Regions from separate parts of the Salmonella sp. A1325 genome, predicted to be linked through region 1. Evidence: predicted binding sites of a transcription regulator. Region 1 holds the regulator's gene; each other region holds the start of a gene.

What was found. The regulator CRP, encoded in region 1, controls carbon source genes, mostly activating them, when cyclic AMP is high. The targets are predictions, from matches to a motif close to ATGTGANNNNNNTCACAT.
Region 2: hpt (hypoxanthine phosphoribosyltransferase) is a predicted target of CRP. The motif match lies at 995-1,012, and genes of this name have one in related genera.
Region 3: focA (formate transporter FocA) is a predicted target of CRP. The motif match lies at 1,550-1,567, and genes of this name have one in related genera.

What each region holds. Positions count from the first base shown of each region.
Region 1 covers NZ_JAMLWO010000004.1:15,690-17,965, reverse strand. The annotation lists gene NAZ64_RS09465 (YccS/YhfK family putative transporter) at 1-1,036, opposite strand, end outside; gene crp (cAMP-activated global transcriptional regulator CRP) at 1,085-1,717, opposite strand; gene NAZ64_RS09455 (OsmC family protein) at 2,025-2,276, shown strand, end outside.
Region 2 covers NZ_JAMLWO010000009.1:85,486-87,761, forward strand. The annotation lists gene can (carbonate dehydratase) at 1-273, shown strand, start outside; gene hpt (hypoxanthine phosphoribosyltransferase) at 331-867, opposite strand; gene NAZ64_RS17005 (glucose/quinate/shikimate family membrane-bound PQQ-dependent dehydrogenase) at 1,073-2,276, shown strand, end outside.
Region 3 covers NZ_JAMLWO010000007.1:172,431-174,706, forward strand. The annotation lists gene pflB (formate C-acetyltransferase) at 1-574, opposite strand, end outside; gene focA (formate transporter FocA) at 634-1,491, opposite strand; gene ycaO (30S ribosomal protein S12 methylthiotransferase accessory factor YcaO) at 1,896-2,276, opposite strand, start outside.

The sequences.
Region 1 (2,276 bases):
GACGCTGTTTATCGGCCATCAGGTCGCGGGCGTACAGCGGTCGCTGAGTACGCAGCACACGGGCGATTCGACTGAAGTGCCAATAGCAGAACTGGCCTACCGGATTTTCAGGATGCTGATTGGCGATCTTCTCCAGAGCGCCAATCTGTTTTTCCATGGAGAAGCGCGTCGGCAGACGATGATAAAGAATGTCATCCGCCAGCACGCGCAGGCGGGCGGCGACCGTTTGCGCATTCCAGCGAATCACCTCTTCCGCATGGCTGCGTTCTACCAGTTTCTGTACCTCTTCCGGCTGATGCAAGCTGACGGAGATGTGCTCCTGCAAATCCATCGCTTCCTGAAAAGCCCGTAGTAGACGCTTGTAATCATTATTGTTGTGCGCCGAAAGCATATGCATCTGTTGGTAACACTGGGTAATGAGATCGACCGCTTTTTGCTGGCGTATCAGCAGGGGAGGCAGCGCTTTTTCCGGATCGATATGTTGGGTGAGCAGGCTGTATTTCGCTTCGCAATAATCGGCCAGTTCACGGTATAACAAACTCAATGACTCGCGCAGCGGCTGTTCGCGCCATAGCCAGAACCAAAACCAGTTAAACACGCCGTACCATAGCGTGCCCAGCGCATAAATGAGCAGTGGCTCCCAGACGGGCATGTATCCCGCAAGACTCAGGGTAAAGATGGCGGCAATCAGCGACGCTGGCAGTAGCCGCGCGTGAAGCGGGCTAATTTCCGCCGTCACGCCAAGCACCAGCGTGAGCCCGGTCAGGATCAACGGCAGGGGGATGGATTCCGCCAGCAGAAGTTGCGTTACCAGACTGCATCCGGCGAACAGCGACGCGCCGATGATCAGGCGTTTAAAAAAGCGTTTGTGCGGGGTATCCAGACCTGCAATGTTGCAGCAGGCGGGAACGAGAGAGAAAAGCAAGCCCAGGTGTAGCTGGCCTATCAATAAACCAACAGCCACAGGCAGGCACAGCACCAGCGTTTGCCGTAGTGCGTAATTAATCTCTGGGTGATAAATCAGTCTTCGCCACATCGATGCAAACAAAAATGGCGCATGATAAAACGCGCCATTCTGACGGAATTAACGGGTGCCGTAGACGACGATGGTCTTGCCATGCGCGGAGATCAGGTTTTGATCTTCCAGCATTTTCAAAATACGACCAACGGTTTCGCGGGAGCAGCCGACGATCTGGCCGATTTCCTGACGGGTGATTTTGATCTGCATCCCATCCGGGTGCGTCATGGCATCGGGCTGTTTCGCCAGATTCAGCAGCGTCTGAGCGATACGCCCGGTGACGTCAAGGAAGGCGAGGTTACCTACTTTTTCAGAGGTGACTTGTAAGCGACGAGCCATCTGGGAAGAGAGGCGCATCAGAATATCCGGGTTGACCTGGATTAATTGGCGAAATTTTTTGTAGGAAATTTCAGCGACCTCACATGCGGTTTTCGCACGTACCCAGGCGCTGCGTTCCTGACCTTCTTCAAACAGGCCCAGTTCACCAATAAAATCACCCTGATTCAGATAAGAAAGGATCATTTCTTTCCCTTCCTCATCTTTGATCAGCACTGCCACGGAGCCTTTAACGATGTAGTACAGCGTTTCTGCTTTTTCACCCTGGTGAATCAGCGTGCTCTTTGACGGGTACTTATGAATGTGGCAATGAGACAAGAACCATTCAAGAGTCGGGTCTGTTTGCGGTTTGCCAAGCACCATGCGCGGTTATCCTCTGTTATAAGCTGTCTCCAGAGCCAGAAAACGGCACTGTCTCTGGGGTTGCAAAAATATACTTCCCGCTACCTGGGAAGGGGGCTACGAAAATAGATTGTAGCCTGTAATGTGATGTCCTCTGCATACATGCAGTACGTCAATGTATTACTGTAGCATCTTGTCTGTTTTAGCATAGCTTTCGCCGTGTGTCTCCTGGTGTCTCGCTTCAGCATGACCCAGGTCGCCTTCCATTGCGACTTTTGTTGTATGCGCGTAATCTTTCAGGAAAATTGAAACATTGGAGTTACGAAATATGCAAGCGCGTGTAAAGTGGGTTGAAGGGCTCACGTTCCTCGGAGAGTCCTCCTCCGGCCACCAGATTTTAATGGATGGCAACTCCGGTGACAAAGCGCCGAGTCCGATGGAGATGGTATTAATGGCGGCTGGCGGATGTAGCGCTATTGATGTGGTATCAATCCTGCAAAAGGGCCGTCAGAATGTCACCAACTGCGAAGTGAAGCTGACATCCGAGCGCCGGGAAGACGCGCCGCGCCTGTTTACGCAC
Region 2 (2,276 bases), on a different contig from region 1:
AGCTCGCTGTTGGGAAAAATGCCCGAAGAGCAACGTCTGGACGCGCTCTATGAATTGAACGTCATGGAGCAGGTCTATAACCTGGGGCATTCCACCATTATGCAGTCAGCGTGGAAACGCGGGCAGAATGTGACCATTCACGGCTGGGCGTACAGTATCAATGATGGCCTGCTGCGCGATCTTGACGTCACCGCCACCAACAAAAAAACGCTGGAGAACGGCTATCATAAGGGTATCTCCGCCCTAAGTCTGAAATACATTCCCCACCAATAAGCCATTAGCTATAGGCCGGATAAGTCGCTTTAGCGACGCCATCCGGCATTTCTGCTCTTACTCGTCCAGCAGCACCACTTTACCAACATACGGTAGATGGCGATAACGCTGGGCGTAGTCGATACCGTAACCGACTACAAATTCGTCCGGAATCGAAAAGCCAACGAACTCAACCGGCACGTCCACTTCGCGACGAGACGGTTTATCCAGCAGCGTACAAATCGCCAGCGATTTCGGCTCGCGCAGGCCCAGGATTTCACGGACCTTCGACAGCGTATTACCGGAATCAATAATGTCTTCGACAATCAGCACGTCTTTACCGCGAATATCCTCATCCAGATCTTTGAGGATTTTCACGTCGCGGGTGGTGGACATGCCGCTACCATAACTGGAGGCGGTCATAAAATCGACTTCATGAGGAACCTGGACTTCACGGCACAGGTCCGCCATAAACATAAATGAGCCACGCAACAGACCTACCAGCACCATTTCACTGCCGCTGTCTTTATAACGTTCGGTAATCTGACGACCCAGCTCGGCAATACGTGCTTTGATCTCCGCTTCGGGGATCATGACTTCAACAGTATGTTTCATATTTATAACCATATGATTTAAAAACAAATCACTCAATGCCGGTGACTAATAACGCCGCATTGACGCGCAAGGCACGCAGTATAACAGCAAACGTATTCATTCGCGGCATTTGATAAGAAAGCTCATTTTGTGATGACGATCACACATGTTAATTCCTATACTTAATTGCTACTAAAAAATTAACAATTTGGGATGGTGTCTTTTTATGGCAGAAAATAACGCACGATCGCCACGATTACTCGTGACGCTGACGGCCCTCTTTGCAGCACTTTGCGGGCTGTATCTTCTTATCGGAGGTGTCTGGCTGGTTGCTATTGGCGGTTCCTGGTACTACCCCATCGCGGGCCTCGTGATGCTGGTTGTGGCCGGATTGCTATGGCGCAGTAAACGTGCCGCGCTGTGGCTGTATGCCGCCTTGCTGCTGGCGACAATGATTTGGGGCGTGTGGGAAGTCGGGTTCGACTTCTGGGCGCTCACGCCGCGTAGCGATATTTTGGTGTTTTTCGGCATCTGGCTAATATTGCCGTTTGTCTGGCATCGGCTGGTGGTTCCTTCCAGCGGCGCAGTGGCGGCGCTGGTCGTGGCGCTGCTGATTAGCGGCGGCATTCTGACCTGGGCTGGCTTCAACGACCCGCAGGAGATCAACGGTACGCTTCGCGCCGACGCCACGCCCGCCGCAACAAGCTCGTCGATCGCCGACGAAGACTGGCCGGCCTATGGACGTAATCAGGAAGGCCAACGCTATTCGCCGCTGAAACAGATCACTGCGGATAACGTTCACCAACTGAAAGAAGCGTGGGTCTTCCGCACCGGCGATCTGAAACAACCCAACGATCCGGGCGAAATCACCAACGAAGTGACCCCGATTAAAGTCGGCGATACGCTCTACCTGTGTACGGCTCACCAGCGTCTGTTCGCACTGGACGCCGCCAGCGGTAAAGAGAAGTGGCATTTTGATCCTCAGTTGAAGACCGATTCGTCTTTCCAGCATGTGACCTGCCGCGGCGTCTCTTATCATGAGGCCAAAGCGGATACCGCCTCGCCGGAGGTCATCGCCGACTGTCCGCGCCGCATTATCCTCCCGGTCAATGACGGTCGCCTTTTCGCGGTGAATGCCGAAACCGGCAAGCTGTGTGAAACCTTCGCCAATAAAGGCGTCCTGAATCTGCAAACCAATATGCCGGACACCACGCCGGGACTGTATGAACCGACGTCGCCGCCGATTATCACCGATAAAACGATCGTCATTGCCGGTTCGGTCACGGATAACTTCTCTACCCGCGAAACGTCCGGCGTTATCCGTGGTTTTGACGTTAATACCGGTAAGCTACTGTGGGCCTTCGATCCGGGGGCGAAAGATCCGAACGCGATTCCAGCCGATGAGCACGCTTTTACCTTTAACTCGCCGA
Region 3 (2,276 bases), on a different contig from region 1:
AGTCGATACCGTACAACGCTACGCGACGGTAGTCACCGATGATACGACCACGGCCATACGCATCCGGCAGACCGGTCAGAACGCCGGATTTACGGCAACGCAGGATGTCCGGAGTATAAACGTCGAATACGCCCTGGTTGTGGGTCTTACGGTATTCGGTGAAGATTTTTTTGATCATTGGGTCCAGCTCGCGATTGTACGCTTTGCAGGAACCTTCAACCATTTTGATGCCGCCGAACGGGATAATCGCACGCTTCAGCGGAGCTTCAGTCTGCAGACCAACAATTTTCTCAAGCGCTTTGTTGATGTAGCCAGCGTCGTGAGAAGTGATGGTGGAAGCAACGGAGGTGTCAAAGTCAACAGGCGCGTGAGTGCGGTTTTCCTGTTTAACGCCTTCCATTACGCTGTCCCACAGCTTGGTGGTCGCGTCAGTAGCGCCAGCCAGGAAGGACTCGTCACCCTCATACGGAGTGTAGTTTTTCTGAATGAAGTCACGGACGTTTACTTCATTCTGCCAGTCACCTTTGGTAAAACCTTCCCAGGCTGTGGCTAACTTTTCATTAAGCTCGGACATGTAACACCTACCTTCTTAAGTGGATTTTTTATTTACTGCGTGTAATGGGCATCAACAGATTAATGATGCTCGTTACCACGCAGGTAAATGACCCAGTATGTCAACCCGACCAACAAACCGCCGCCGATAATATTACCGATCGTGACCGGAATCAGGTTATCAGTGATGAAGCTCATCACGGTCAGGTGAGAAAAACTTTCCGGAGACGAACCGACTGCGGTCCAAAACTCCGGTGTAGCGAAATCGCGTATTACAATACCCATAGGAATCATAAACATGTTTGCGATACTGTGCTCAAAACCGCTGGCGACAAACATGGCGACGGGCAGTACCATGATGAACGCTTTGTCCATCAGGCTACGACCTGAGTAGCTCATCCACACGGCCAGACAAACCATCAGGTTCGCCAGAATACCGAGGCAGACAGCTTCAATAAAAGTGTGGTGCATTTTGTGGTCGGCGGTTTGCAGGACGTTAAGTCCCCATTGACCGTTGGCAGTCATATACTCGCCGGAAAGCCACATCAGTAACACGAAAAGCAGAGCGCCAATCAGGTTACCAAAATAGACGTTTAACCAGTTTTTAGCCAGTTGCCCCCAGGTGATGCGACCGCTAGCTTTAGCTACAACGATCAGAACAGTAGAGGTGAAAAGATCAGCGCCGCAAATAACACAGAGAATCAGTCCCAAAGAGAAACAGATACCCCCGATAAGTTTCGCCATGCCATAAGGCATCGCGCCAGTACCGGTTGTCGCAGTAATATAAAAAACAAAGGCAATTGAAATGAATACGCCGGCGGTAATCGCCAGATAGAAAGTCTTAAGCGGATGTTTCGTTGCTTTATAGACGCCTGCTTCTTCAGCCACTTTGGCCATTGCTGCAGGGAGTAAAAGGTCAAAAGGGTTGTCAGCTTTCACACTAACTCTCTCTTTATTAAGTCGGCGACGAGATACTAACAAAGCATTATAGATGAGAATTTGATATAGATCATATCTCGCCTGGCTTATAGGCCCGTAAGTCGCATGGCTTTTATGCAATTACGGTGTAACTTTTTGATTATCCTAATAAAAATAAATTTTAAAAATTATAAATAGAGTTGAATTTTTTCCTGGCTCCTCCTGCTGCACGGTTAATTAATATGGAGTAATCAACAAATAAAGTAACATCACTATGTCAATTAATTTAATGTCAACAACCAATATTTAACCTTGTTATTACATTTTTCGCCGTTTAGTGAAAATAAATAAAACGGGGCCGCAAAGGTGCCCCGTAATATAACGCAGCCGAGAGGGTAAACCTACCCTAAGTCATTCATATGGCCTTATTTTGACCAGTATGCCGCTTTCGCGCGCTGTAATTTATCATACGCTTTTAACAAGGACTGATGCGCCGGGAACGCTTGTAGATCGTGGTCGACAGCCGGTAGTCCATAAAAAGCCGCTTCACCGCTAAGCGCGGCGCTGGCGGCTTCTACAGCCTCTGCGCCATACATTTTTATAAAAGCATTGAGATATTGCAGCGGCTGACGCGCATCTTCTTGCGACAGGAGCAGCAGCGTTTGCAGGCAACGGTAATAGTTTGCGCGTGCCGGACTAAAGACCGACGAATTGAACTCCATCGTCCATTCTGTCCAGATTAGCGCCTGCTCCAAATCGCCGCCCGCTAACGCTAACATTGCTTTTAATTCGCCGACGCGCAGTGT